DNA from 2 places in the Breoghania sp. JC706 genome. Region 2 is predicted to be linked to the other one. Evidence: predicted binding sites of a transcription regulator. Region 2 holds the regulator's gene; the other holds the start of a gene.

Region 1 (15,205 bases), on a different contig from region 2:
GTCCCGCACCATCTGCGGGACAGAATGAACCGCTTGCGAGACAGGTCGGCAGCATTCCCCATTGTGATTCCGTATGCAATCCGTCCGGGCTGTTTCGCAGCAAATGAGCCGCTCAGACGGCACTTTGACGCAGGCCTGTTGCGGTTTGGATACACGCATCTCGCCAGGAATGCGGTCGAAACGCGAGGAGAACGAGTTGGACGGGACCGATCCGGAAGGGACGGAAACCCTGGCGCCGCTGGCGCGTCAGCTTGAGGCGGTCGGGTTCCGGTTGCTCGGCGGGTTTCATACCGATGCCAGTTGCCGGGCCGGGGAAGTCGATTGCGATTGCCCGCCTGCGCCCGGCGGCGGGCCGGCGGCGACGCTGATCCTCGTCGGCAATGCCGGCGACGCGCTGTGGTGCGCCTTCTCCGCCGCACCTGAAGCCTGCGACGGCGCGCCAGACCCGCTCGACCGTTACACCCGCCGCACGTTGCAGCCGATCGCTCGGCAAGCCGGGCTTGCCGCCGTCTTTCCCTTCGAGAAACCGTGGTGGCCGTTCCAGCGCTGGGCGCTGGCGGCCGGCGGCTTTTCGCCGAGCCCGATGGGCGTGCTCGCCCACCATCGCTACGGGCCGTGGGCGGGCTTTCGCGCGGCCTTCGTGTCGGCCTCCCGCCTGAGCGACTTCCCCGAAAACGGATCGCCCGGCCCCTGTCCGACCTGCGCGGACAAACCCTGCATCGCCGCCTGTCCGCCCGGTGCTCTTTCGCTTGCCGGCTATGACGTGCCGGCCTGCCTTGCGCATCTGGGCGAACCCGCAGGCACGGCCTGCCTCGACGGCTGCCTTGCGCGCATCGCCTGCCCTTTCGGCGAAATCTACCGGCATGCGCCGGCGCAGGCGCGCTTCCACATGCGCGCCTTTGCCGGCTGGTGCGATACATCCGTAAACAAAGGGCCTTGAGCAGGGGCGGGTCCATTCGTTATCAGGGCGCCTCCGGGTTCAAGCCCGGCAGGCCGGCGTCACGGTTCGCGATCGGTTGACGCATCAACGGATCATTTCGCGCGAATTCGCCAGACCTGCCTCATGATGAAAGGATCGGCCATGCGTCGATGGATCGTTCTTGCGTTGTTTCTCATCGTCGTTGTGGGCGGCGGCATGGCCATCGGCATCGCGACCGTTCCGGGAGAATGGTACGCGGGGCTGCAGAAGCCGGTGATCACCCCGCCGGACTGGGTCTTCGCATCCGCTTGGACGATCCTCTACATCCTGATCGCGATCGCCGGCTGGCGGACCTTCGAGCGCGACAAGCTCGGCACGGAAATGAAGTTGTGGGTCGGCCAGCTCGCCCTCAATTTCACCTGGAGCCCGGTGTTTTTTCTGTTCCAGGATCCCTACCGCGCGCTCGTGCTGATCGTGTTGATGCTCGTTCTGATCCTGTGGTTCCTGAAACGCACCTGGAACCTCGATCGCGTGACCGCCTGGCTGTTCGTGCCCTATGCGGTGTGGGTGGCCTACGCCACCACGCTCAATGCGCTGATCTGGCATTTGAACCGTACGCCCGGCAGCCCACTTTTCGGCAACTGACCGATCCTGCTGCCGCTTCCGCTAGTCTTGCGCGCCGAGCGGCTCGATCGTCTCTGCATCCGGACAGGCCGCCAGCGCGGATACGGCCGTGAGGCCGCCACCAATGGGAGCATCGGGCCAGATTTCGGCCAGCGGGACCAGCACGAAGGCACGCTCGGCGATGCGCGGGTGAGGGATCGAAAGTCCTTCATCCACAATCTCGCGCCCGCCGTAGACCAGCACGTCGATATCGATCTTGCGCGGCCCCCAGCGGATGTCGCGCACCCGGCCGAGTTCCTGTTCGATTTCCAGCGCGCGGGCGAGAAGGCCGGTGGCCGAAAGCGTCGTCTCCACCAGGATGCAGGCGTTGACGAACCAGTCCTGTTCGGTGAGCCCCCACGGCGCGGTGCGGTAATCGGCCGAGCGGGCGACAAGCGTGATGCCCGCGCTCCGCGCAATCCGGTCGATCGCCGCCTGCACGAAACCTCGTTTGTCGCCGATGTTTGAGCCGAGGCCGAGCGCTGCGCGGACGGGGGCGGTGTTCGTTCCGGCCCCCTTCATGCACGGCTCCCGGGAGCCATCGCCTCGTGCCGGATCGCATCGGCGACGCGGACGGCGTCGACATGCATCGCTACGTCGTGAACCCGCACGATATCAGCGCCGTTGGCAACTGCGGTGAGATGTGCGCCAACCGACCCCGCGCCCCGATCCCGTGCTTCGCGGCCCGTGAGCGCCCCGACGATGCGCTTGCGCGAGGCGCCCACCAGAACCGGCAGGTCGAAATGCGTCTTGAGTGCGGCCAGACGGTTGAGCGCGACGAGATTCTGCTCCGGCGTCTTGCCGAAGCCTATGCCCGGATCGAGGATGAGATTTTCGCGGGCGATGCCGGCGGCCTCCGCGATGTCGAGCGAGCGGCGGAAAAAAGCCCGCATGTCTGCCTCGATGTCGATCGCCGGGTCCACGGTTTCCCGGTTGTGCATGACGATCACGGGCGCGTCGGTTCCGGCCGCCACCGTCGCCATGTCGGGATCGCCCTGCAGGCCCCAGATGTCGTTGATCACATGGGCGCCGGCCCCAAGCGCGGCTGCCGCGACCTCGGCCTTGTAAGTGTCCACGGAGATCGGGCAGCCGAGAGACCGCAGGCGCCCGAGTGCCGGCAAGAGGCGGATCATTTCCTCGTCCGCGGAGATCGGCTCAGCCCCCGGCCGGGTGCTCTCGGCACCGACGTCGATGATGTCGGCGCCCTCGGCCAGCATCAGCCGGGCATGCGCCTCCGCCGCGTCTGCGCCAGAATGGAGCCCGCCGTCGGAAAAGGAATCGGGCGTGACGTTGAGAATGCCCATGATGAGGGTGCGCGTGCCTGCCACGTGCTCAAGCGGGCCGATCTTGATCAGGCGTTCCATCACTATCCGGACGTTGGAGAAAAAACGCGAGCGTGATGCGCTCTATGAAGGGCAAATGCAAGGCGCCTTCCGAAATCGCGGATGTGCGGGCGCGCGGGCGCGGATGCTGTCGGGCTGTCACACAAGTTTTTCCGAAGTGTCACTTGCGCGACAACCGACTGTCATCAAGGCCCCTCACGTTGCGTCGCCGCATGTCCGCGGCGCAAGGGGAGAGACCAGCCATGTTCTATTCACGCCGTTCGTTCCTGAAGTCCACCGCCGCCACCGGCCTTCTCGCTGCCGCCGGCGGTCTCGCCATGCCGGCCTTGAGCCGCGCCGCGAGCCGGCCCGTCATCAGCCACGGCCTGCAGTCCGGCGACGTCACCACCAATTCAGGCATGGTGTGGACCCGCGCCGACCGGCCGTCGAAGGTGATGTTCGAGATCGCCACGCGCGAGGATTTCGCCAATGCCCGCCGGCTTTCGCCGCTGAACGCGCTGCCCGACAGCGACCTCACCGCCAAGCGCCTGATCGAGAACCTGCCGGCCGATCAGGATATCTTCTACCGGGTGACGCTCGCCGACCTGAACGATGTCAACGCGACGTCCGAGCCGATGGTCGGTCATTTCCGCACCGCGCCGGCCTCACGGCGCGACATCAAGTTCGTCTGGTCGGGCGATACCGCCGGCCAGGGCTGGGGCATCGACACCAGCCGCGGTGGCATGAAGATCTATTCCACCATGGCCAAGCATCAGCCGGACTTTTTCATCCATTCCGGCGACACGATCTATGCCGACGGGCCGGTCAAGGAAGAGGTGGAACTGAAGGACGGCACGATGTGGAAGAACATCGTCACGCCGGAGAAGATGAAGGTGGCGGAGACGCTGGAGGAGTATCGCGGCCAGTGGAAGTACAACATGATGGACGAGAACGTGCTGGCGCTCTCGCGCGAGGTGCCGACGTTCTATCAGTGGGACGATCATGAGGTGCTGAACAACTGGTCGGCGTCCAAGGACCTGACCGCCGATGATCGCTACACGGAAAAGAACATTCACGTGCTGGCCGCGCGCGCCGCGCGGGCCTTCCACGAGATGACGCCGATCTCCTACGCCCCGGCCGAGCCTGGCCGCGTCTATCGCAAGATCGGGTACGGTCCGATGCTGGACGTGTTCTTCCTGGACCTGCGCTCCTATCGCGGCCCGAACGGCCCGGCGATGGAGGAGACGATGACGGAGACGTCCCGCATCCTCGGAGCCGAGCAGCTTGCGTGGCTGAAGCGCGAGCTGGTCAACTCGAAGGCAACGTGGAAGGTGATCGCCTGCGACATGCCGATCGGCCTGATCGTGTGGGACAACTGGAAGGAACAGGCCGGCGCCGAAGCCGTCGCCAACGGCGACAACGGCCCGGCGAAGGGGCGCGAGCTGGAATTCGCCGATCTGCTGCGTTTCATCAAGACTGCCGGCATCAACAATACCGTCTGGCTGACGGCCGACGTGCACTACACCGCGGCGCATTACTACAACCCCGACAAGGCGCAGTTCCAGGATTTCGAGCCGTTCTGGGAGTTCGTCTCCGGTCCGCTGCATGCCGGTACCTTCGGTCCCAACGATATGGACGCCACCTTCGGTCCGGAGGTGAAATTCGTGAAGGCGCCGACGAAGGAGCAGGGCGCCAACCTGCCGCCTTCGATGGGCCTGCAGTTCTTCGGCATCGTGGAGATCGATGGCGCTACGGAACAGCTCAAGGTGCGATTGATGGATACCGGCGACAGCGAGCTCTATTCCGTGACGCTGGACCCGAAATACGCCTGAGCGATCGGACGGAAGGCGGGGTGCGCATCGCTGGCCCTGCCTTTCGTCCGCTACCGGCGTGATTCGCACAGAAATCCTTCACGACAAACGCCCTGTCTCCAGTCACAATAGCTTCATGCGCTGCTGGTAGAGCCATCGTCATGGGGTTCAATTACAAAAAGAGCATCACCTTTCGGCTTGCCCAGACGGCCAAGGCCTGCCGGGCGCGGTCGGGTGCGCACCTGTCGCGCATCGGTCTGCACCCGGGCCAGGAAGCGGTGCTGAAAACTCTGGCCGACAGCGACGGGCTGTCGATGAGCGAACTCGCACTGGCGTTGGGCGTGCAACCGCCCACTGTCACCAAGATGGTCACCCGCATGTCCGCGCAAGGATTGCTGGCGCGCCGCTCTGCGGATACCGACGGCCGGCTCGCCCGCGTCTATCTCACTGAATCTGGCCGTGATCGGGTGACGTTGATCGACCGCGCCTGGAAACGGCTGGAGAAGGAAGCGCTCGCCGACCTTGACGACAAGGACAGAAAACGGTTGCGCAAGCTTCTGCGCGCGGTGGAGCGCAATCTTGCCGCCACGGCCGCCCGCGACGACGATCTCGATCGGGAGATCGATTCCGAAGCCGCAGCTGTCGCCGACGACGAGCAAGCGGCCTCAATCGTCACCGTGCCGATGGAGGCCACCGAACCCGCCGCCTGAGACCGGGAAGCCGTACGCGGCCCCCTTTGCCTCGGCCTGCGAACGCGCTAGCGTGGCGGAGCCAGCTTTGCGGCGGTGACCGGCTCTGTCGCGTCCCCGCCCGGCTCTCAACCGGAGCGCCCGCCCCCCATGCCAGACGACTATCCCGCCAGCCTTTCGGATTCGGCTATTCGCGAGCCTGCCTATTGCGACAACATGTTGGACCGAGCCGCCCTGCGTCGCGACGACGAGGCTTGGCTTGCCGGCCAGAAGCGCCGGGCCGATGCCGGCTACGTCCTGATCGCCGGCGACAGACCGGTCGTCGCGGTGGGCGGCGACAGGCTCACCATCCGGCATCCGCGTGCGTTGGCCGAGAGCCTCGGCATCGCGGCCGGCGAGATCGCGCTTCTCGGCGTCGAGGAAAGCCCTTCGGGGGAACGTCCGGTGTTCTGTGCGCGGGTGAACGCCGCGGCGGAGGAAATCGAGTCCGACATCGAGGCGGCCAGCGCCTCGTCGCTGAAGCTCATCGACATGCGTTCGCTGGCGCTACAGGGCGCCTTGCCGCTGGGCGATCTGGGCCTTCTCGCCCAAGCGCGTTCACTGGCCCACTGGCACGCCACCCACGGTTTCTGTTCGCGCTGCGGCCATGAGACCAGAATGGCGCAAGCCGGCTACCGGCGCGACTGTCCCTCCTGTTCCGCCGTACATTTCCCGCGCACCGATCCTGTCGTGATCATGATGATCACGGACGGCGACAAGGCGCTGATGGGGCGCCCGCACCGGCTGGCGGAGGGCGTTTACACCACGCTTGCCGGATTCATGGAACCGGGCGAGACGATCGATCAGGCTGTGCGGCGCGAGGTGATGGAGGAAGCGGGCGTGCGCGTCGGCGCGGTGACCTTCGCCAGAAGCCAGCCTTGGCCCTTCCCGGCCTCGTTGATGCTCGGTTGCTTCGGGCAGGCGGAGAGCCGGGAAATCCGGCTCGGCGATGACGAACTGGAAGATTGCCGCTGGTTTTCGCGCGAGGAAGTGGCCGCGATGTTGGCCGGTCGGCACCCGCAGGGCCTCCACGTGCCGCCGCCGATCTCCATCGCCCACTGGCTGATCCGCACCTGGGTCGAGAGTCTGTCCGAAAAGACGAGGTGAAGCGGCCGCTGTCGTCAGTCGTCGCGGACCATCCGGAAGCTTGCGGCCTCGTTGTCCTTGCGCTCGTCGTGATAGTCGTAGGTCACGGAAACGAGTGCATGGTCGCCGGTGACGTCCATCTGGAAGTAACGATAGGCGGAATAGGTGGCAAAGGTCGCCACGAACCGGCCGCCGGGTTTCTTGGCGCCCTGGGCCCAGCCCCACGTGCAGTCGCGCGGCGCGCACTTGGTCAGCACGCGGACCCGATGAACGAGCCTGTTGCCCTTGCACTGCGATTCGACCTGTACGCGGGTGATGTCGCCGGAACGGGCATGGCGGTTGGTCCAGGTCCCCGTTTCCTCAATGAAGCAGGCGAGGGTCTCGGCCTCGGTCGGCTCCGGCCAGACCATCCAGGCCGTGAGGAGGCCGGCCAGGCTCGCGCCGATTGCGATGAGCGCACGCGCCCTCGTGGAGAAAGAGATCCCGGGCATGGCTGTCGTCCTTTGTCGTGCCGACTTTCTGGCAAGCATTGACAGTAGGATAACTCACGGGAGTTTACGCAATATTTACGCGCGCGGATGCGCCTTCCGATAGATCGAAACCAGACGTTCCGCATCGACACCGGTGTAAACCTGCGTTGTCGAGAGGCTTGCATGGCCCAGCAATTCCTGGATTGTCCTCAGATCGCCGCCGCCTGCCAGAAGGTGGGTGGCGAAGGAATGACGTAACGCGTGCGGCGTTGCGGTGTCGGGCAGGCCGAGTGCGCCGCGAAGACGTTGCATCGCGAGCTGGATGATGCGCGGGGAAAGCGGCCCGCCGCGCGCCCCGCGAAACAGCGCGCCGTCGTCATCGATCACGAAGGGACAGAGCTTTAGATACTGTCCGACAGCCTCGCCGACGACGGGCAGGACCGGAACCAGCCGCTCCTTGCCACCCTTGCCGACGATGCGCAGGACACGCGTTTCGGGCCCCGGCGCCTCGGCCCGCGTCAGCCCCAGCGCCTCGGAAATGCGAAGGCCGCAGCCATAGAGCAGAGTGAGGACGGCCGCATCGCGCGCGGCGATCCACGGCTCTTCCGCGAGCGCCTCGTCCACGTCGACCACGCGCGCGGCATCGTCTGCCGTCAGCGGCTTGGGCAATGTCCTGGGCTGGCGCGGCGAGCGCACGGCACGCACGGCCGCCGCATTGGCAAGGCCCTGTTTTTCCAGATAGCCGAGAAACGATCGCAGTCCCGCCAGACCGCGCGCCAGCGTGCGCGCGCCGGCTCCCTCGATCCGCCTGCGGGCAAAGAAGGCGCGGATATCGGCCGGCGTCAGGCTCGCGATCTCTCCCGGTCCCGGCGCGCCGCCCAGATGCAGCGTCAGGAAGGACAGGAATTGGCTGACGTCGCGCTCGTAAGCCGTCAGCGTCTTGTCCGCGAGCCGCCGCTCCGACCCCAGATGGTCGAGCCATTGCGCCACCAGGCGCATCAGGGCGGGTTCGGCGATGACAAGCGGGGCGTCGGCTGTGGTCATGATGCTTGCGCGGTCTTTGAAACGACTCGGTGTGCGCAGAGCGTCGCAAAGCCGGGGGCAGACCACAAGGCGGCTTTCGTTACCGTTCAGCGGATACGAAAAAGCCGCCGGAGGCGGAGGCCCCGGCGGCTCGTTCGCGAATTTCCTTGATCCCGTTACAGGATCGACTGGCCGGTCTTCGCCCAGTCCGCCAGGAACTGCTCCAGACCCTTGTCGGTCAGCGCGTGCTTGACGAGGCCCTTGAGGACGGCCGGCGGGACGGTGGCGACATCGGCGCCGATCAGCGCGGCCTGCTTGACGTGGTCGGCGGAGCGGATCGAGGCGGCGAGGATCTCGGTATCGAGCATGTCGTAGTTGTCATAGATTACGCGGATCTCGCGGATCAGCTCCATGCCGTCGACGCCGAGATCGTCGAGCCGGCCGATGAACGGCGAGATGAAGGTCGCGCCGGCCTTGGCCGCCAGCAGCGCCTGGTTGGCGGAAAAGCACAAGGTGACGTTGACCATGTGGCCCTCTCCGGTCAGCACCCGGCAGGCCTTGAGACCATCGAGCGTCAGCGGCAACTTGATCGCGACATTGTCGGCGATCTTGGCGAGCGAGCGGCCTTCCGCGATCATGGCGTCGGCTTCGGTGGCGGTCACCTCGGCGGAGACCGGGCCGTCGACCGTCTCGCAGATCTCGGCGATCACTTCCTTGAAGGGACGGCCCGCCTTCAGGATGAGCGAGGGGTTGGTGGTGACGCCGTCGAGAAGACCGATTTCGGCCAGTTCGCGGATCTCGGCGATGTCGGCTGTGTCGACGAAGAATTTCATGGGCGCGGGGGCTCCTGTTGCGCTAACCGGGGAGGGACCCGGATTGTGCGGCGGCCTCGATGAGGGACCGTCTGACGTGGTTTCGGGCATCCTTTAACGTAGTCGGATGCAAATCGCATCCCGATTCGGCCAATCTTTGACCCCGGAACACTGAAAACCGTGCTCTTCGAACCCGAACGAATCGTCCCCGTGCTCGTTCCCGTAGCCGTCGAGGGACCGTGGTCCTACCGCGTGCCGGAGGGGATGGACGTGCGTCCGGGGTCCGTCGTTCAAGTGCCCGTGGGCCCGCGCAAGGTGATCGGCGCGGTGTGGGACGGCGAACCGGACACCTCCATTGATCCCAAGCGCGTGCGCGATATCGAGCGCGTCTTCGACGTGCCGCCGGTCTCGAAGGATCTGCGCCGGTTCGTGGAATGGGTGGCGAACTGGACGCTGGCAGCCCCCGGCATGGTGCTGCGTATGGTGCTGAGGGTGCGCGATGCGCTGGAGCCGGAAGCCCCGGTGAAGGGGGTGGCGTCCGCCGGCGCTTCGCCCGCGCGTATGACGCCTGCGCGCACGCGCGTTTTGGAGCTCATGGACGAGCGCCCGGCCGGCTGGACGAAATCAGCGCTTGCGGAGGCCGCCGGCGTGAGTCCCGGCGTTGTCGACGGTTTGATCGAGCATGGAACGCTCGCGCTCATCGACCTGCCGCGCCCGTCGCGCCCCGCGCTGGATCCCGATATGCCCGGGCCGACCTTCACGAAGGCCCAGGCCGAGGCGGCCGAAATCCTGCGTGCGGCCGGGCGCGGGAATTATTCCGTCACGTTGATCGACGGTGTCACCGGCTCGGGCAAGACGGAGGTCTATTTCGAGGCGGTGGCGGAGGTGCTGCGAAAGGGCCGGCAGGCGCTGGTGCTGCTGCCGGAAATCGCACTGACAAGCCAGTTTCTCGACCGGTTCGAGGCGCGATTCGGCGGCCGTCCTGCGGAATGGCATTCCGAATTGTCGCCGAAGATGCGTGCGCGCACCTGGCGCGATATCGCGTTCGGCGAGGCCCGCGTGGTGGTCGGCGCGCGCTCCGCGCTGTTTCTGCCTTTCCGGGATCTCGGGCTGATCGTCGTGGACGAGGAGCACGATTCGGCCTTCAAGCAGGATGACCGCGTGCCCTATTCGGCACGCGACATGGCGGTGGTGCGCGGCCACATCTCCGGCTTTCCTGTTGTTCTCTCCTCGGCCACGCCCTCGGTGGAAAGCCGGGTGAACGCGGAAACGGGCCGGTACCGGAGAGTCGTTCTGGAAGAGCGCGCCTCGGGTGCGGAAATGCCTCATATCACGGCGATCGACATGCGCAATGAGGGGCCGGAGCGCGGTCGCTGGTTGGCGCCGAAGCTCGTCGCGGCCATGGGCGAAGCGCTGGCCGACAAGGCGCAGAGCCTGCTGTTCCTCAACCGGCGCGGCTATGCTCCGCTGACGCTCTGCCGCCACTGCGGCCATCGCTTCCAGTGCTCCAACTGTTCCGCCTGGCTGGTCGAACACCGTTTCCGAGGTCAGCTCGTCTGCCACCATTGCGGCCATCATGAGCGTCGGCCCGATGCGTGTCCCGCCTGCGGAGCGGCCGATTCGCTGGTCGCCTGCGGTCCGGGCGTGGAGCGAATCGCTGAAGAGGTGGGCGAACTCTTTCCCGAGGCGCGGCGTCTTGTGCTCTCCTCCGACAGTTTTTCGTCGCCCGAGCGCATGCGCCAGGAGCTGAAACTTGTGGAAGACGGCGCGGTCGATATCGTCGTCGGCACCCAGCTCGTCGCCAAGGGACACAACTTCCCCCTGATGCGCCTCGTCGGCGTGGTCGATGCGGATCTGGGCCTTGCCAACGGCGATCCGAGGGCTGCGGAAAAGACGTTCCAGCTTCTGGCACAGGTGACGGGGCGCGCCGGCCGCATCGGCGGCGGCGGGCTTGGCTTCCTGCAGACCTATGCGCCGGAAAACCCTGTTCTCCAGGCGCTTCTGTCGGGAGATCACGATAGGTTCTATCGCGAGGAGATCGCCGCCCGCCGCGCCGCCGGCCTGCCGCCGTTCGGGCGTCTCGCCGCGCTCATTGTCTCCGCGCCGGAACGGAGCGAGGCGGAGGGGTATGCCCGCGCGCTCGTTCGTGCGGTTCCCTTCTCGGCCGAGCGCAAGGTGGCGGTCCTCGGGCCGGCGGATGCGCCGCTCGCCCTGGTACGCGGGCGCTACCGCCAGCGCATCCTCGTGCAGGCTCCGCGCGGTTTCGATCTCCAGGCCTGGCTGCGGGACTGGCTCGCCTCGGCGCCGAAGCCGAAAGGCCAGCTTCGCGTGCAGGTCGATATTGATCCCCAGAGCTTCATGTAGGGCGTATTGCGACCGGGCATCTGGCCTGACGTTTGGTCACCGTACGATGCCATTCGTATAAGTCTTTGGTCGATGACGGGCGGGAAACCACCTATTCCGGCCCACCGGTAATGTTGCGCACCCGTCATCACTATGCTATGCGAAGCCCGACTTTGGCGGTGCGAGCTCGGGCTGGGCTGGTATCGCCAAAAATATTCCTTCAAATTCAAGTCCCTACCCGAGATTATGCGCTTGGATGGGGACTTGACGCGCGTCAGCAGAGCACGGACACGGTGACAGACAACCTCTCCCTCGTCTCAGGTGTTGCTAAGCGGTACGCCTCCGCCCTTTTCGAGCTCGCCGAAGAGCAGAAGGCGGTGGAAGCGACCGAGGCCGACATCGCGAACCTGGAAAAGCTCCTTAGCGACAGCGAAGATCTGATGCGGCTGGTTCGCAGCCCCGCGTTTTCCGCCGAGCAACAGATCGGAGCCATGGGCGCCGTTCTCGATAAGGCGGAGATCGGTGGGCTGACCGCCAATTTCGTCAAGCTGGTGGCGTCCAACCGCCGCCTTTTCGCGCTTCCCGACATGCTTCGCGGCTTTCACGAGCTCGCGGCCGCCCGGCGGGGCGAGGTCACCGCGGAGGTCGTTTCGGCAGCCGCGCTCGATGAAGCGAATGTCGATGCCCTCAAGGCCGCTCTGAAGAAGGCCATGGGCAAGGATGTGAAGATCAATGCGACCGTCGATCCCTCGCTGATCGGTGGTCTTATCGTCAAGGTCGGCAGCCGGATGATCGATACGTCCCTGCGGACCCGCTTGAATTCTCTCAAAATCGCGATGAAAGAGGTCGGCTGATGGATATTCGGGCCGCGGAAATCTCCGCCATCCTCAAGGACCAGATCAAGAACTTCGGCCAGGAGGCCGAAGTTTCCGAGGTCGGCCAGGTGTTGTCCGTCGGTGACGGTATCGCCCGCGTCTACGGTCTGGACAATGTGCAGGCCGGCGAGATGGTCGAGTTCCCGGGTGGTATCCGGGGCATGGCGCTGAACCTTGAGACGGACAATGTCGGTGTCGTTATCTTTGGCGATGACCGCACCATTAAGGAAGGCGACACGGTCAAGCGGACCGGCGCCATCGTGGACGTGCCGGTCGGCAAGGGGTTGCTTGGCCGCGTCGTCGACGGTCTCGGCAACCCGATCGACGGCAAGGGCCCGATCGAGGCGACCGAGCGCCGCCGCGTCGACGTGAAAGCGCCCGGCATCCTGCCGCGCAAGTCGGTGCACGAGCCGATGTCGACGGGCCTGAAGGCGGTCGACGCGCTGATCCCGATCGGGCGTGGCCAGCGCGAGCTGATCATCGGTGACCGTCAGACCGGCAAGACCGCGATCATCCTCGACACCTTCCTTAACCAGAAGCCGCTGAACCAGGGCGACGACGAGAGCGTGAAGCTCTACTGCATCTACGTCGCCGTCGGTCAGAAGCGCTCCACCGTCGCGCAGTTCGTGAAGACGCTGGAAGACCAGGGCGCTCTGGAATATTCCATCGTCATCGCCGCCACCGCATCCGATCCGGCGCCGATGCAGTACCTGGCGCCGTTCGCCGGCTGCGCGATGGGCGAGTTCTTCCGCGACAACGGCATGCACGCCGTGATCGGCTACGACGACCTGTCCAAGCAGGCCGTGGCCTACCGCCAGATGTCGCTGCTGCTCCGTCGTCCGCCGGGACGTGAAGCCTTCCCGGGCGACGTCTTCTACCTGCATTCCCGTCTGCTGGAGCGTTCGGCCAAGCTCAACGAGGACCACGGTTCGGGTTCTCTGACCGCGCTTCCCGTGATCGAGACCCAGGCGAACGACGTGTCGGCCTACATCCCGACCAACGTCATTTCGATCACCGACGGTCAGATCTTCCTCGAGACGGATCTGTTCTTCCAGGGCATCCGTCCGGCGGTGAACGTCGGCCTGTCGGTGTCGCGGGTGGGCTCCTCGGCCCAGATCAAGGCGATGAAGCAGGTTGCCGGCCCGATCAAGGGCGAACTGGCGCAGTACCGCGAAATGGCGGCGTTTGCCCAGTTCGGTTCCGATCTGGATGCCACCACCCAGCGTCTGCTGAACCGTGGTGCGCGCCTGACCGAGCTTCTGAAGCAGCCGCAGTTCTCGCCGCTGAAGACGCAGGAACAGGTCGCCGTGATCTATGCCGGCGTGAACGGTTATCTCGACAACCTGCCGGTCGACAAGGTCGGTGCGTTCGAGCAGGGTCTTCTCACCTACATGCGCGGTGAGCAGAAGGCCGTTCTGGACGAGATCTGGGAGAAGAAGGCGCTGAACGACGAGCTGACGTCGAAGCTCAAGTCGGCCGTCGAGCACTTCGCCAAGACTTTCGCCGCCTAACCAACCGCTAAGGACCGGGATCGGGAGCGCCTATGGCGTCACTCAAGGACCTACGAAACCGTATCGCCTCCGTTAAGGCGACGCAGAAGATCACCAAGGCCATGCAGATGGTGGCCGCGGCGAAGCTGCGTCGCGCCCAGGAGGCGGCGGAGGCCGCACGGCCCTATGCGGAACGCATGGACGCCGTGCTGGCCAATCTGGCGGTCGCCTTTCAGGGCCGTCATGACGCGCCGACGCTGATGAGCGGCACGGGCAAGGACGACGTCCATCTTCTGGTGGTGGCGACGGCCGACCGTGGCCTCTGCGGCGGCTTCAACAACTCCATCGTCAAGCTCGCCAAGGAGCGGGCGCGTCGCCTGATGGCCGACGGCAAGCAGGTCAAGATCCTGTGCGTCGGCAAGAAGGGCTTCGACATCCTGCGCCGCGACTACGGCAAGCTGGTGATCGACACGATCGAGCTGCGCGAGGTCAAGAAGATCGGATTCACCCACGCCGACGAGATCGGAAAGCGCGTGCTGTCGCTGTTCGACGCGGGTGAGTTCGATGTTTGCACCTTGTTCTACGCGAAGTTCCAGTCTGTGATCTCGCAGGTGCCGAGTGCCCAGCAGGTCATCCCGGCCAGCGTGCCGGAAGGCGCGGAGACGGTCGATCTCGGCGGCGCGGTATACGACTACGAGCCGGACGAGGCGGAGATCCTGCAGGACCTGCTGCCGCGCAACGTCTCGGTGCAGATCTTCCGGGCGCTGCTCGAGAATGCGGCGTCCGAACAGGGCGCGCGCATGTCCGCGATGGACAACGCGACGCGCAACGCCGGTGAGATGATCGACAAGCTGACGACGAGCTATAACCGCCAGCGTCAGGCCCAGATCACCACCGAGCTGATCGAAATCATTGCGGGCGCGGAAGCGCTCTAGGGTGTGCCGCGTTCGCTTGAATGCGGACAAGACGCCCCGGCACTAAGGAATCGGGCAACGTGTCCGCCGCCAGGTGATCCCACCTGACCGGCGGGTTGCCCAGACCGGATTTGAGACGAGGAACTCGTGATGGCTGACAAAAAGGTCGGAAAAGTCACCCAGGTCATCGGCGCCGTCGTCGACGTCCGCTTCGAAGACCACCTGCCCGAAATCCTGAACGCCCTTGAGACGGAGAACCAGGGTTCGCGCCTGGTGCTCGAGGTCGCGCAGCATCTGGGCGAGAACACGGTCCGCACCATCGCCATGGACGGCACCGAAGGTCTGGTGCGCGGCCAGGAGGTCGTGGACACCGGCGGTTCGATCGCCATCCCCGTGGGCGAGGGCACGCTGGGCCGCATCATGAACGTGATCGGCCAGCCCGTTGACGAAGCCGGCGAGATCAAGGCGGAAACCACGCGCGGCATTCACCAGCCGGCTCCCGAATACGTCGACCAGTCGACGGAAGCGGAAATTCTGGTGACCGGCATCAAGGTCGTGGACCTGCTGGCGCCTTACGCCAAGGGTGGCAAGATCGGCCTGTTCGGCGGCGCCGGCGTGGGCAAGACCGTTCTGATCATGGAGCTCATCAACAACGTCGCGAAGGCGCACGGCGGTTATTCCGTGTTCGCCGGCGTCGGAGAGCGTACCCGTGAGGGCAACGACCTCTACTGGGAAATGATCGAGTCCGG
Region 2 (15,205 bases):
TCAAGCTCCAGTCTTTTTGCGACCTTCAGCGCCCGCAGGCGCAGGTCGCGATAGCTCAGCCGGTCGATCGGCCCTTCCACCGTCCGCGAGACGATCTCGCGGTGGCCGTGCTGGATCGCGGCATGATCCAGAATTTTCGTGCAAAGAAGCGGCCAGTCCTGCATCAGACCGAGCATGGCGTTCCTCCCAGTAGAGCCATCCGACGCCGGGATGCCCCAGCGCAATTTGTCATGTTTTCTAGGGATTAAAGACAAGCCGCACGAGGCTGTAAAGCCATCCGTTGGACGGTGTCCGGGTTTGCAAAGCGGAGCGCAGGCATTTGCGCGGCGGCCCATCCTTCGAGACGGCGCTGACGCGCCTCCTCAGGATGACGTTATCCGTGTCGCTGATGTCTTCAGAACCTACAACACGACAACGTCATCCTGAGGAGCGCTCGAAAGAGCGCATCTCGAAGGATGGGCGACAGGCTCCCGTTTCGCCGATGACTTGCTGCCGACGCCTAGAGCCACCGTTTCCAGCGGAAGAAACTCCAGGTCCCCACGGCGGAGGCGACCATGGCGAGCACCGCGAGCGGATAGCCCAGCTTCCAGTGGAGCTCCGGCATCAGGTCAAAGTTCATTCCGTAGAGCGAGGCGATCAGCGTCGGCGGCATGAACACGACCGCCAGAACCGAGAAGATCTTGATGGTTTGGTTCTGCTGCAGGTTGACCAGGCCGAGGGTTGCCTCCAGCAGGAAGCTGACCTTGTTGTCGAGCGAGGCGGCGAATTCGTAGAGCGAGCGCGCGTCCCGCATGAGCGACTTGATCTGCGCCTTGTCGGAATTCGAAAGCGAGAGCTTTTTCTCGCGCGTGCTCAGGAACTGGAAAAGCCGTGACAGGCTCACCAGGCTCTCGTGGATCTTGGAAAGCTTGGTGCCGAGCCGGCCGAGGCCGCGGATGATCTCCTCGTAGTCGCGCACCGGTTCGCCCGGCTTCTGCGTGTCGAAGATCTCGCGCGACAGCCTGTCCGCGTCCGCACCCGCGAATTCCAGAACGTCGGCGATCCGGTCGACGATGGCGTCCAGCACGACGATCAGCGTCGCCTTGCCCTCCTGCGCCTCCGGTCCCGCCTTGATCGCGCGCTGGCGGGCGATGGTGAAGGCCGTTGGATCGTCGTAGCGCACGGTCACGAGCCGTGTGTCCTTGAGGATGAAGGTCACGACCGTCGTCTCAGGTCGCCCGGTCTGCGCCCCGCACAGGATCGTCGCGGACATGAACAGCGCGCCGTCCTCCTCGTAGAGCCGGCTCGACTGCTCGATCTCCACCCGTTCCTCGTGCGTGGGCACGTCGACGCCGAAATACGCCTCGACGGCGGCCTCCTCGCCCGGGTTCGGGCGGTTCATGTCGATCCAGACCAGATCGTCCGGCAGCGTCTGCGGCGGGGGATCGAGGGGGGCGAGCCCGCCCGGACCGGGGACATAGACCGTGATCAAGAGACACCCTCTCGGCTTTTGGGGCGCGCCCCGGCTTGCGTTGAAACGCTTCGCAGGCCGCAAGGTTGCGTTGTCATCGGCGGCACCGCTCGGCAAGACCCCCGCCGAACCGCGGTTGAACTCCGGTCCAATCGGACCGGGCCCGGCGAGGCTGGCACACGATGCATTGCCCGGCATCGATCCGCAATGCCCGTCGCCGTGGCGCCGGCCGCCGCCGCCGGCTGACCAACCGGGCGCAAGGAAACTCCAAGAAACAAGGCAGAAAAAAGAAAATGCCCGGTCGCTCCGCAGGTGTCAGAGGAGGTTCTTGCCTTTGTGTGGTTCTCGGATAGTCTGCGGTTGAAAGATTTGTTAAATGTCGATTGCAGCGTGCATCGGCGAAATTTGTCCGTACATCTGAAACAGACGAGGTGGCCGGCTCATGAAAATATCAGGCGGGGAAAGATACCGTAGAGAGAACAAAATAAACCAATTTTTCAAAGAATCATTTGATCTATGAATTTGATATGCAAATTATTTCACGGGGGCATGCCCGGGGCGGGCGGGCCGGCCGGTAGGGATGCCGTCCGGATTCATTGAAAACATGAACCTGTGTCGAACCGTCCGGAACTGAAACCATGCCGCTAACCTACGCCCAGATACGCACCTTCAATGCCGTGGTGCGTGAAGGCAGCTTCACGGCTGCCGCGCGCGAACTCGGCGTCTCCCAGCCGGCCGTGACGGCCCAGATCAAGGCGATCGAGGAGACCTACGACGTCCAGCTCTTCGAGCGTTCCTCCAAGAAGCTGGTTTCCACCGAACTCGCGCGCGCGCTCTTTGCCACCACCGAGCGGGTGGATGATGTGGAGCGGGACGCGGAGGAGATCCTGACCACGCTGCACGGCCTGGAACGGGGCGAACTGCGCGTGATCGCCAATACCTCCTCCGCCATGGTCGAAATCCTTGCGCGGTTTGCCCGGCTTTATCCCGGCGTGCGGATCACCGTGCGCAACGCCGAGGACGCCGGCGTCATCCAGGCGATCGACGAACGCAAGGCGGATGTCGGCGTGATGACCAACGCGCCGCGCGGCGAGCGTTTCGTGACCGTTCCCTTCCGCCGTCACCGGCTCACCGCGCTGGTGCCGCGCGATCACCGGTTCGCCGTGCGCGACGAGATCCGGCTGGCGGACCTGGTGAACGAGCCGATGGTGTACCGCATGGCCGATTCGGGCAGCCACCGCGCCTTTTCCGATGCGCTGCTCGGCCATCGTCTGTCGATCGACCCGGTACTGGTGGTGGAAACGCGCGAGGCGATGCTGACGGCGGTCTCCGCAGGGATCGGCATCGGCATCATGTTCGAGGGCACGACCGTGTCCGTCGACAGCATCGTGCACGTCCCGATCGCGGAGATCCCGAACCCCGTGATCGAGGATGTCTTCTGCCTCAGGCTCCATTCCCGCCGCCGCTCCATCGCCGCGTTCCTGTCCATTGCCCGGGAACTGGCCGATATCGATCCCGTCGGCCGCGTCGAGGAGCGGTCGCCGGTGTGACGGTGCTCCTGCGTGACCCGGTCTATTCGTTCTCGCCGCTCAGCAGATCCGGCGTCGTGGCGAGAATGAGCGGGTCGATCGTGCCGATGGCGTCCCAGTCCTTGTCCTCATAGTCGATGTGGGTCAGCACGTAGCGCATGGCGCTGAGGCGGGCGCGGCGCTTGTCGTTGGCGCGCACGATGGTCCAGGGCGTGCCGGCCGTGTGTGAGCGGGCGAACATCCGGTCGCGCGCGGCGGTGTACTCTTCCCATTTGGTCAACGCAGCAACGTCGATCGGCGAGAGCTTCCAGATCTTCAGCGGGTCGTGGCGGCGGTCGTGGAAGCGCTTCAGCTGCATCTCGCGGCCGATGTTCAGCCAGATCTTGAAGAGAATGAGCCCGCCGTCGACCAGCATCTGCTCGAATCTCGGAACCTCGTCCAGAAACGCCTCGCTCTGTTCGCGCGTGCAAAAGCCGTTGACCCGTTCCACCACGGCGCGGTTGTACCAGGAGCGGTCGAACAGCACGATCTCGCCGGCCGTGGGAAGCTCCGTCACATAGCGCTGAAAGTACCATTGCCCGCGTTCCGTATCGCTCGGCTTGGCCAGCGCCACGGCGCGCGCGAAACGCGGGTTCATGTTCTGAAGGAAGGTGAAGATCGTGCCGCCCTTGCCGGCGGCGTCGCGGCCTTCGAAGATGACGACGATTCGCCGGCCGTCCGCGCGCACGGAACGCTGCGCCTTGACCAGTTCGATCTGCAGCGCCCTGAGCTTCTTTTCGTAGACGCCGCGCCGCATCTTGCTCGGGTAGGGATAGCCGCCCGATTGCATCGCGGCCTTGCGGATTTCCTTCGGCAGAACCGGATCTTCCAGATCGAAATCGTCCATCGGTGCGGGGTCTCTTTGCTGTGTCGCAGTCTGTGCTGCCCGGTTGTCATTGCGGCTCCGCGATCCGGCCGCAGCTTCGGCCCGCGCCTTTCGCCCGTGTCGGGCGCGGTCGTCGTCGTGCGGCTGTCACAGGCCGCATGCTATCAGCGCCCTTCATGCGCCGATACGTCACAATCGCCGGTCTTCTGTCGAGCGGCGATATCCGTTCCGCTTGACGCCTCCTTTCGGGAACCCGTTTCGTCCGAAAGACGTCGGCGCGCGGTTCTGGCTATCGGCGGGAAAAACGGTAAAGCTGTTTGACGATGAGCGATACCACACGCATCACGCCGGAGCGGTCCGGCCAGGGGCCTGCAGAAGGCCCCCGACACCCGGCCGGCGCCAACGGCTTCGACAACCGCCCCGGCCCGCCGCCGGGGGCGGATGCCGGCGCCTATGCTGGCCCCGACACGACGGCCGAGCGGCTGGGCGACCTGATCGGCGTCTCGCCGATGCGCCGGCTCGTAGCGCTGCGCTGGCTGCTGTTTGCCATTGCCGCCATGCTGGCCGCAGCCGTCGTCGTTCATCAGGTGCCCGCCTGGCATGCCGTCCTTGCCTTTCTCGTCGTGGTCGTCCTCGGCGCCACCCTGCCGCAGCGCCGCGTGACGTCGCTTGCGGTCGGCCGCATCCAGGCCGGCGCAGCCGCCTGGCCGGACACCGGCATGAAGGTCGCGGTCGACGCGCTCGCCCAGCCTTGCTTCATCGTCGATCGGCGCGGCATCACGCGCTATGTCAACCAGGTCGCGGGCCGGCAGTTTCCCGCCGTCAGGCCCGGCGATCCGCTCTCCTTCGGTCTGCGTCCGCCAGCACTTCTGGAGGCGCTGGACCGGGTGGCCGGCGGTGGTCCGGCCGAGCGCATCTCCTGGGCGGAGAAGGTGCCGACCGAATCCTGGTTCGAGGCCTATATCGCGCCGGTGCGCCTGCCGGCGGCCCAGAAGCCGGGGCACAAGGGGGGCGGCCTGCGGCCCGATTTCGTGCTGGTCTCGGTGCTGGACCTGACCGAGCAGCACCGGCTGGAGCGCATGCGCGCCGATTTCGTCGCCAATGCCAGCCACGAATTGCGCACCCCGCTCGCCTCGCTCACCGGGTTCATCGAGACCCTTCAGGGCGCTGCGCGGGACGATCCGGCCGCCCGCGAGCGGTTTCTGGCGATCATGCTGGAACAGGCGAGCCGCATGGGCCGCCTGATCGACGATCTGCTGTCGCTGTCGCGCATCGAGCTGAAGGTCAACGTGCGCCCCGATGCCCGGGTCGAGCTGGGCGAGGTCGTGGGCAATGTGGTGGACGCCCTGTCGCCGCTGGCGCGCGAGCTGGAGGTGGAGCTGGAAACCGATCTCCCGGACGAGGCGATGACCGTGGTGGGAGAGCGCGACGAACTGGTCCAGGTCCTCGGCAACCTCGCGGAGAACGCGCTGAAATACGGCTCGTCCGGCGGGCGCGTCCTGATTTCCTGCGAGAAACGGCCCGTTGGACAAAGCGGGGCGGAATGGCGTCTTTCCGTGCGCGACTGGGGGGCGGGCATTCCGGCCGAACACCTGCCGCGCCTGACGGAACGCTTCTACCGCGTCGATGCAACGGCGAGCCGTCAGATGAAGGGCACCGGCCTCGGCCTCGCCATCGTCAAGCACATCCTCAACCGCCACCGCGCGCGGCTGGAGGTGCAGAGCGCACCGGGCGAGGGCGCGACTTTCACCGTCTGCATCCGCGCCGCCGAGGAGCGGGGCGCGGCGGAGTAGGCGGCAGAGAAGGGCAGGGTGCGCCCCACGGCAGCGCGCGCGTGCGCGTCTCGGCCGCAGTCGTTACCGTTCGTTCGTCGCTGGAAGCCCGAATTTCCGCTCCGCGCAGTTCTCCCCTGCCATTGATGCCATCGACTTTGTTTTGGCAAGCGTGGAAACCGGGGGCCCAGCCACACACGCGATGTCATTCCCGCGCAGGCGGGAATCCAGCATTCCAGAGGCGTTGGCGGTTTGTGCGCCAAGTCCGAAATCCTGTGGTTACTGGGTCCCCGCCTTCGCGGGGACGACATCGAGCGTGTGGTTATTCCGCGAAACCACCTGGCCCGTTTCCCGATGTCCCTCTTGTCTCCGCACATATGGCCATGACGGGCATCGTGCACACGGCGGAAGCCGGAGAACCCGATTCCCGCGTCTCAGCCAAGGCGATCGCGCGGGAGGGGGCGGACGGGCAGGGGAGAACCGTCGTGAATTGTTGCAGCCGCCGTTGCGCTCCTTGTTTGTGTCTAATATAATATAATAAAATCAATAATTTATACTGTCACAGAACTGATACCGAAGTGTCATATGAGTCACATACAGCGTGACTAGGTTCGGCGCGCATCCGGAGAGACGCCATGAGGAATACCACGTGGCGCGGATGGGCGGATGTTCCGCTTCCCTCGCTGTCGAGCGGGCGGAGCAATCGTCCGGGGAAATGTCAGGTGACGAAAGCGACCTTCGATGACGAACCGTCTTGCCATGCTCCTTGTTGCCGTGCCTTCGCCGGCGCGGAAGGGGACTGGACCGGTCGTCCTGGGGCCGTCTTGTCCGATTGGATGAAGAGCTGAACAAATTCAACGGAGTATCGGTGTCATTCCACCGTTACATCGTCTTCCTAAGAACGGAGTCGTCCACGCATGGGAGGGCTTCGAAAGATTGGAGCGACATCTGGTCGGGCGCTTCGGGCGTCGGGCCGCAGACAGGCTTCCTGACACGCAAGAACCGCATTCTCATCGACGTGAACCCGAATTCTCTTCGACATGAAACCATGGAGAACACCCGTGAAATCCATCCGTCTTGCTAGCGTTGCCGCCGGTGCGCTGATGATTGCCGCCACTGGCGCCCAGGCCCGCGATCAGGTCCAGATCGCCGGTTCCTCGACCGTCCTGCCCTACGCCAAGATCGTTGCCGAGAACTTCGGCGAGACCTTCCCGGATTTCCCGACGCCGGTCGTCGAGTCGGGCGGCTCCTCCGCTGGCCTGAAGGAATTCTGCAAGGGCGTCGGCGAGAACACCATCGACATCGCCAATGCCTCGCGCCGCATCAAGCCGAGCGAAGTCGAGGCCTGCAAGGCCAACGGTGTTTCCGAGATCGAGGAAATCCGCATCGGCTATGACGGCATCGTCTTCGCCTCCGACATCAACGGCCCGGACTTCGCCCTGGAGCCGGTCGATCTCTACAAGGCTCTGGCGGCCAAGGTCGTCGTCGACGGCAAGCTCGTCGACAACCCCTACAAGACCTGGAACGAAGTGAACCCGGCTTTCCCGAAGTGGAACATCGCCGCCTACATCCCGGGCGAGAAGCACGGCACGCGTGAAGTCTTCGAAGAGAAGGTTCTGGAAGCCGGCTGTGAAGCCGCTGGCGATCTGGAAGCCCGCGTGAAGGCCGGCATGGACAAGAAGGCCGCCTCCAAGGACTGCATGGCTGTCCGCAAGGACGGCGCCGCGGTCGACATCGACGGCGACTACACCGAGACGCTGGCCCGCATCGACGCCAACAAGCAGGGCATGGGCGTGTTCGGCCTGTCCTTCTACGAGAACAACGCCGACAAGCTGAAGGTCGCCACCATGTCGGGCGTGACCCCGTCGGTCGAGACCATCGCCGCCGGCGAGTACCCGGTTTCCCGCCCGCTGCAGTTTTACGTCAAGAAGGCGCACCTCGGCGTGATCCCGGGCCTGAAGGAATATGTCGAGTTCTTCATCTCCGACCAGATGATCGGCCCCGACAGCCCGCTCGCCAACTACGGCCTCGTCCCGGCTCCCGATGCCGAGCGTGACGCCGTGCGCAAGGCTTTCGAATCGGGCAAGACCCTCTAAGGTCCTGCCCCGGGAGCGCGGCACCCGCCGCGCTCCTTCCTTCCCGTCCGGCGCTTGCGCCGGCACGCCTTTTCTCCCTGCGGGTCACATGGGATTGAGATGAGTACCACGACCATCCTGTCGATCGTTCTGGTCCTGGCCGTGGTGGCCTATGTCCTGGGCCGCGCTACCGCAAAGAGGCGTGCCGCCGCCAGCGGCATCAAGCTCCACTCCCGCGAAGGCTACTACGGCTCCTTCGCGCTTCTGTGGACCATCGTTCCCTCGCTGATCCTGCTCGCCGTCTGGCTGGTGGTCAGCCCCCTTGTCGTCGACGAGGCGGTGCGCGAGAGCTTTCCCGAACACGTGAAGGCCGAGACCGCGGCCACCCAGAGCCTCGCCATGGGCATGGTGGAATCGGTCGCGCGCGGCCTGCGCCGGCTCGACGAGACCGAGATGACCCGGGTCAAGATGGGCTTTTCCGCCCTGCGCCCGGTGCTCGCCTCCAAGGGCGTCGCGCTCGCCGGCGACGGCGAGGATTACATGGTCGACGCCGCCATCCGGCTGAACGCGTGGAACGACGCCAGCCGGCTGTGGATGACGATCTGCGTCCTTGGTCTTGCGCTCGCCGGCCTCGCCTATGCCCAGTGGCGGATCCGGCCCGAGGTGAGGGCGCGCAATTCGGTGGAGCGCGCAGTCCTCATCGCGCTCATCAGCGCCTCGGCCATCGCCATCCTCACCACCATCGGCATCGTCCTGTCGATGCTGTCGGAAACGATCTCCTTCTTCCGCTCCGTGCCGCCGCTGGAATTCTTCTTCGGTACCGTTTGGGATCCGCGTTTTGCCGCCACCGTCGGTACCACGTCGAGCGACGGCCAGTTCGGCCTGATCCCGCTTCTCGCCGGCACCGTCTACATCGCGCTGGTGGCCATGCTCTTCGCCGTGCCGATCGGCCTCTTCGCCGCCACCTATCTCGCCGAATACGCCGGCTCGAAGTTCCGTGCGGTCGCCAAGCCGCTGATCGAGGTTCTGGCCGGCATCCCCACCATCGTCTACGGCTTCTTCGCGCTCGTCACCGTCGGCCCCTTCCTGCGCGATCTGTCGGCCGACATCGCCGGCATCGCCACCGGCAATGCCACCGGCTTCATCCAGGCCCAGAGCGTTCTGACAGCCGGCATCGTCATGGGGATCATGCTCATCCCCTTCGTCTCCTCGCTGTCAGACGACATCATCACCGCCGTGCCGCGCGCGATGCGCGACGGCTCGCTCGGCCTTGGCGCGACGCGTTCGGAGACGATGCGCAAGGTGATCTTGCCCGCCGCGCTGCCCGGCATCGTCGGCGCGCTGCTGCTCACCGCCTCGCGCGCCATCGGCGAGACGATGATCGTGGTGCTGGCCGCCGGCGTCGCCGCCCGCCTCACCATCAACCCGTTTGAGCCGATGACCACGGTGACGGTCAAGATCGTCAACCAGCTCACGGGTGATCTTGAATTCAACTCGCCGCAGACCCTTGTCGCCTTCGCGCTCGGTCTGACACTGTTCTTCATCACGCTGGGCCTCAACATCTATGCCCTTTACATCGTGCGCAAATACCGGGAGCAGTACGAATGACGGACATGACCGTTAGCGGATCGGCCCCGGAGGCAACGCAAATGCCCGAAAAGCGCGTCTGGCGCGACATCGGCATCAAGCGCCGCTACGCCGCGGAGCGCCGGTTCAAGGCCTATGGCCTGGGCGCCGTGCTCGTCGGTCTGGTGTGCCTGGGGATGCTGCTCGTCTCCGTCGTCTCCAAGGGCTACACGGCGTTCCTGCAAACCTCGATCCAGCTCGACATCACCTTCGACAAGAAGGTGATCGACCCGCAGGGCCAGGCGGCCACCAACGACCGCGTGCTGCTGATGGCGAACTATCCCGTCCTCGCCACCCGGGCGCTCGCCAAGGTGCTCGGCGTCGACGAGAGCGACCGCAAGCTGCGCCGCGACCTGTCCGGCATGATCTCCAACGGCGTGCGCACCCAGCTTCGCGACATGGTGCTCGCCGATCCCTCGATCATCGGCAAGACGCGCAGCGTCTGGGTGCTGGCCGCAGCCGACGTGGACTCCGCCTACAAGGGACAGATCGACCTCTCCGTCGATCAGGCGCGCCGCAAGGTCGATGACCAACAGGTCGCCTGGATGAACAAGCTCGCCGGCGAGGGCATCCTGAAAGGCCGCTTCAACACCGGCATCTTCGTCAACGGCGCCTCCAGCCGGCCGGAGACGGCGGGCATGGGCGTGGCGATGATCGGCTCCATGTACATGATGGCGATCGTGCTGGTGCTGGCGCTGCCGATCGGCGTCGCCGCCTCCATCTATCTGGAGGAATTCGCGCCGAAGAACCGCTGGACCGACCTCATCGAGGTCAACATCAACAATCTGGCGGCGGTGCCCTCCATCGTCTTCGGCCTGCTGGGGCTTGCCGTCTTCATCAACTTCATGCACCTGCCGCGCTCCGCCTCGCTGGTCGGCGGCCTGGTGCTGACGCTGATGACGCTGCCCACCATCATCATCGCCACGCGCGCCGCGCTGAAGGCGGTGCCGCCCTCGATCCGCGCCGCCGCGCTCGGCATCGGCGCCTCCAAGATGCAGATGGTCTTCCATCACGTGCTGCCGCTTGCCGCCCCCGGCATCCTGACCGGCACCATCATCGGCCTCGCCCAGGCGTTGGGCGAGACCGCGCCGCTGCTGCTGATCGGCATGGTCGCCTTCGTCGCCGACTATCCGGCGACGCCGATGGATCCGGCCACCGCTCTTCCCGTCCAGATCTACATGTGGGCGAACGAGGCCGAACGCGCCTTCGTGGAGCGCACCTCCGGCGCGATCATCATTCTTTTGATGTTCCTGGCCGTCATGAACATCACCGCGATCATCCTGCGCCGCAGGTTCGAGCGCCGCTGGTAGCGGGCCGCGCCGGGCGAGAAACGGATTTGCGAGACCGTGCCGTCCGGCGCCTGCCGGCGGCACGGGAAACCGCCGAAAGGGTTTTGACAATGAGCGATGCAATGGAAATGACGGGCGATACCGCCGCGGCCTCCGCCGCCGCCGGCAATCCCGTCATGATGCGCGGGCGCGATGTCTGTGTCTTCTACGGCGAAAAGCAAGCGCTCTTCGGCGTCGATCTCGACGTGCGCGCCAACGAGGTCACCGCACTGATCGGCCCGTCGGGCTGCGGCAAGTCGACCTTCCTGCGCTGCCTCAACCGCATGAACGACACCATCGAGGGCTGCCGGGTGACCGGCAAGATCACCCTTCAGGGGGCCGACATCTACGATCCCAAGGTGGACGTGGTGGAACTGCGCGCCTCCGTCGGCATGGTCTTCCAGAAGCCGAACCCTTTCCCGAAGTCGATCTTCGAGAACATCGCCTACGGTCCCCGCATCCACGGTCTTGCCAAGAACAAGACCGAGATGGAGGAGATCGTGGTGACCAGCCTGCAGAAGGCGGGACTGTTTGAGGAGGTCAAGGACCGGCTCGACGAGCCCGGCACCGGTCTTTCCGGCGGCCAGCAGCAGCGCCTGTGCATCGCCCGCGCCATCGCCGTCAGCCCCGAGGTCATCCTCATGGACGAGCCGTGCTCCGCGCTCGATCCCATCGCCACCGCGCGCGTGGAGGAACTGATCGACGAGCTGCGTGAGAACTACACCATCGTCATCGTCACCCACTCCATGCAGCAGGCCGCCCGCGTCTCCCAGCGCACCGCCTTCTTCCACCTCGGCAATCTGGTCGAGGAAGGCCCGACGGACGATATCTTCACCAGTCCGCAGGACAAGCGCACGCAGGATTACATCACCGGTCGCTTCGGATGACGCCACGGCGATCCGCGCCGGACCGTCATTCGTACGAGAGGAAACAAGAATGTCCGAACATATCGTCACCGCGTTCGACCAGGATCTGAAGCAGCTTGCTGGCAAGATCGCCGAGATGGGCGGTCTGGCGGAGACAATCGTCAACGACGCCATCACCGCGCTGATGCGCATGGATGGCGAGCTTGCGCAGGCCGTGATCCAGGCCGACCGTCGCCTCGATGCGCTGCAGTTCCACATCGAGGACCAGGCCGTCCTGATGATCGCCCGCCGCCAGCCGATGGCCGGCGACCTGCGCCAGATCGTGGCGGCCATGCGCACCTGCAACGAGCTGGAGCGCGTCGGCGATCTCGCCAAGAACATCGCCAAGCGCGTCATCGCCATCGGCGGCGAACTGCGCTCCAAGAAGCTGGCGATCGGCGTGGAGCACATGGCCGAACTCGCCATGGTGCAGCTCAAGACCGTGCTCGACGCCTACATGCAGAGCGATGCGGAAACCGCCAAGGCGGTGCGCGAGCGTGACGAGGAGATCGACCGTCTCTACACCTCGCTGTTCCGCGAGCTCTTGACCTACATGATGGAAGATCCGCGCAACATCACCTTCTGCGCGCACCTCCTGTTCTGCGCCAAGAACATCGAACGCATTGGCGATCACGCAACCAACATCGCCGAGAACGTCCACTACATGATTACCGGCCAGCAGCTCACCGACGAGCGCCCGCGCACGGACGAAATCGACATCGCGGCCGTCGACGGCGACAATGACGACTGACACGTCCGACGGTTAATCGAGAGAGGCTGGAGACGCTTGGAATGCCGAAGGTCCTGATCGTAGAGGATGAGGAACCGCTCAGACTGCTTCTGCAATACAATCTGGAAGCGGAAGGGTACGCGGTGGAGACCTGCGCACGCGGGGACGACGCCGAGGTGATGCTGCGCGAGGCGCAGCCCGATCTGCTGCTGCTCGACTGGATGCTGCCGGGCCTGTCCGGCATCGAGCTGTGCCGGCGGCTCAGGGCGCGCGAGGAATCGAGCCGTTTGCCGATCATCCTGCTCACCGCGCGCGGCGAGGAGGCGGAACGCATTCGCGGGCTTTCGACCGGCGCCGACGACTACGTCGTCAAGCCGTTCTCCATTCCCGAACTGATCGCCCGCGTCGGGGCCATCCTGCGTCGCTCCAAGCCGGGGGTGGTCTCCTCCCAGTTGCGCTCCGGCGATATCGAGCTCGACCGCGAGACCCGCCGCGTCTACCGCTCCGGCCGCGAGATCCATCTGGGCCCGACGGAGTTCCGCCTGCTGGAATTCCTGATGCAGGCGCCGGGCCGCGTCTTCTCCCGCGAGCAGCTTCTTGACGGGGTGTGGGGCCACGACGTCTATGTCGACGAGCGCACGGTGGACGTCCATGTCGGCCGTCTGCGCAAGGCGATCAACCGCGGCAAGGTGAAGGACCCGATCCGCACCGTGCGCGGCTCCGGCTACGCCTTCAACGACCAGTTCGCGGTGGCCTCGTAAGGGGGGACGCGTGGCGCATGGCGCGAGCTCGGCCGGTCTTGTGATCGGCCGCATTTCACAATTTCTCTTCCGTCATCACCCGGCGCAGTCCGGGTGATCCAGCGCCCTCCATGCATGCTGCAGCCGGAGATGGATTGCCCGGACAAAGCCGGGCAATGACGGAGGAAATTCCTGATTTGGAAACCGAACCTTGGAAGGTGCGCGGCGGCGGCGTGCGTCAATTCCCCCGCCAATTACCGGCCCAAAAAAGAAAACGGCCGCCCGGGGGCGACCGTTTCTCTGAAAATCGTCTGTCGAAGCCGAAACCTTATCCGCGGGCGCGCTTGTCGCGGCGGCGGTCGTTCATCGGCTGGTAGGCGATCCGGCAATGGTGCGGGCAGTAGGGGACGCCCGGCTCCGAATTGCGGCCGCAGAAATAGAAATCGTCGGTGCTCGGGTCGCCGATCGGCCACTTGCAGGTGCGCTCGTTGAGCTGCAGGATCGTGGCCCGCTGCTCCTGGGGAATGACGAGCTCGGCCACCGGGGCCGGCTGCGTCGCCACCGCCGCGACAGGCGCCGCTTCCGTCTTCAGAGCCGTCGCGCCGATCGTGCGCGGTGCCGCCGGCGCCGCCGGGCGGGCGGGCGCCGCCGTCGTCGCGGGACGCGTGCGGCGCGGCTTGGCCGGGGCCGCGGCGGTCTTGGCGCGCCCGGAAAGACCCAGACGGTGAACCTTGCCGATGACGGCATTTCGTGTAACGCCACCGAGTTCGGTGGCGATTTGACTTGCGCTCAAGCCTTCTGACCATAGCCTCTTCAGAAGGTCGACGCGTTCGGTTGTCCAAGACATTAGATAACAACTCCGCCGGATAGCCGCTTCTCAACGGATATACTTCATACTCAGGCGCCGGTTGGCGTCTGTCAGAATTAACAGATTGGTTGCGAACCCGGTCCGCCGCACGAGATATCGTGTCTGAGTGGGCGAACAATACAATATGGCGGAAAGCGCCTGCAACCCTGAGGGACGTAAAAACGGCGGAAATCCGTAGTTTTCCCCAGATTAGCAGGGGCGACATTTCGCCATTTTCGAGCAAAGCAGATGGTCAAGCTTTGCATTGACACTCCCGCGCCACGACGGTGTATATAGAGCCTTCGCTGTCGTGCCGCCACATTGGCGGCACGCTTTGTTTTTGGCCCTCATTTTTGGGGATCGGACGATGAGTTCGTCGGCACTTTTTGGAACGTACGCGCGTAGTGAGCTGGCCTTCGTGAAGGGCGAGGGTTGCTGGCTGGAGACGTCCGACGGCCGACGATTCCTCGATTTCGCCGCCGGCATCGCCGTGAACTCTCTGGGACATGCCCACCCCCATCTCGTCACTGTTCTGCAGGAACAGGCGGCGAAACTGTGGCACGTCTCAAATCTGTACACGGTTCCGGGCCAGCAACGGCTCGGCGAGCGGCTTTGCGAGGCGACATTCGCCGACCGGGTCTTCTTCACCAATTCCGGTGCGGAGGCGATGGAGGCCTGCATCAAGACCGCGCGCCGCTACCAGTATGCCAACGGCTCGCCGGAGCGCTACGGCATCATCACCTTCGAGGGCGCCTTCCACGGCCGCACGCTGGCGACGATCGCCGCCGGTGGCCAGGCCAAGTATCTGGAAGGCTTCGGTCCCAAGGCGCCGGGCTTCACCCAGGTGCCCTTCGGCGACCTCGATGCGCTCAAGGCGGCCATCGACGAGACGACGGCCGCGATCCTGATCGAGCCGATCCAGGGCGAGGGCGGCATCCGTCCGGTGCCGCACGAGTTCCTGCGTTCGCTGCGCGCCCTGTGCGATGCGCACGGCCTCTTGCTGATCTTCGACGAGGTCCAGACGGGCGTTGGCCGCACGGGCAAGTTCTTCGCGCACGAATGGTCGGGCATCACGCCGGATCTGATGGGCATCGCCAAGGGCATCGGCGGTGGCTTCCCGATGGGCGCCTGCCTTGCCACCGAAGAGGCGTCCGCCTGCATGGTGCCGGGCACGCACGGAACGACGTTCGGCGGCAACCCGCTCGCCATGGCGGTGGGCAACGCCGTGCTCGATGTCGTGCTGGCCGATGGCTTCATCGACGGGGTGGCGCGCAAGGGCCTGGCGCTCAAGCAGAAGATCGCGTCCGTCATCGATGCGCACCCGCATGTCTACGAGGC

What was found. The regulator PhoB, encoded in region 2, activates phosphate uptake and scavenging genes when phosphate is short. The targets are predictions, from matches to a motif close to TGTCATNNANCTGTCAT.
Region 1: the regulator PhoB is predicted to act here: its motif matches at 3,083-3,099, upstream of V2L18_RS10560 (alkaline phosphatase D family protein).

Annotation. Positions count from the first base shown of each region.
Region 1 covers NZ_JBANCG010000004.1:438,089-453,293, reverse strand. The annotation lists gene V2L18_RS10580 (hypothetical protein) at 197-940, shown strand; gene V2L18_RS10575 (TspO/MBR family protein) at 1,082-1,564, shown strand; gene folK (2-amino-4-hydroxy-6-hydroxymethyldihydropteridine diphosphokinase) at 1,586-2,104, opposite strand; gene folP (dihydropteroate synthase) at 2,101-2,946, opposite strand; gene V2L18_RS10560 (alkaline phosphatase D family protein) at 3,168-4,736, shown strand; gene V2L18_RS10555 (MarR family transcriptional regulator) at 4,877-5,425, shown strand; gene nudC (NAD(+) diphosphatase) at 5,555-6,550, shown strand; gene V2L18_RS10545 (hypothetical protein) at 6,565-7,020, opposite strand; gene V2L18_RS10540 (tyrosine recombinase XerC) at 7,096-8,043, opposite strand; gene fsa (fructose-6-phosphate aldolase) at 8,199-8,855, opposite strand; gene V2L18_RS10530 (primosomal protein N') at 9,015-11,198, shown strand; gene V2L18_RS10525 (F0F1 ATP synthase subunit delta) at 11,471-12,031, shown strand; gene atpA (F0F1 ATP synthase subunit alpha) at 12,031-13,563, shown strand; gene V2L18_RS10515 (F0F1 ATP synthase subunit gamma) at 13,596-14,477, shown strand; gene atpD (F0F1 ATP synthase subunit beta) at 14,607-15,205, shown strand, end outside.
Region 2 covers NZ_JBANCG010000002.1:14,449-29,653, forward strand. The annotation lists gene V2L18_RS03285 (long-chain-fatty-acid--CoA ligase) at 1-176, opposite strand, end outside; gene V2L18_RS03290 (magnesium transporter CorA family protein) at 500-1,471, opposite strand; gene V2L18_RS03295 (LysR family transcriptional regulator) at 2,089-3,000, shown strand; gene ppk2 (polyphosphate kinase 2) at 3,023-3,865, opposite strand; gene V2L18_RS03305 (ATP-binding protein) at 4,168-5,637, shown strand; gene V2L18_RS03310 (substrate-binding domain-containing protein) at 6,720-7,712, shown strand; gene pstC (phosphate ABC transporter permease subunit PstC) at 7,812-9,299, shown strand; gene pstA (phosphate ABC transporter permease PstA) at 9,305-10,627, shown strand; gene pstB (phosphate ABC transporter ATP-binding protein PstB) at 10,735-11,532, shown strand; gene phoU (phosphate signaling complex protein PhoU) at 11,582-12,301, shown strand; gene phoB (phosphate regulon transcriptional regulator PhoB) at 12,343-13,041, shown strand; gene V2L18_RS03340 (GcrA family cell cycle regulator) at 13,349-13,867, opposite strand; gene V2L18_RS03345 (aspartate aminotransferase family protein) at 14,235-15,205, shown strand, end outside.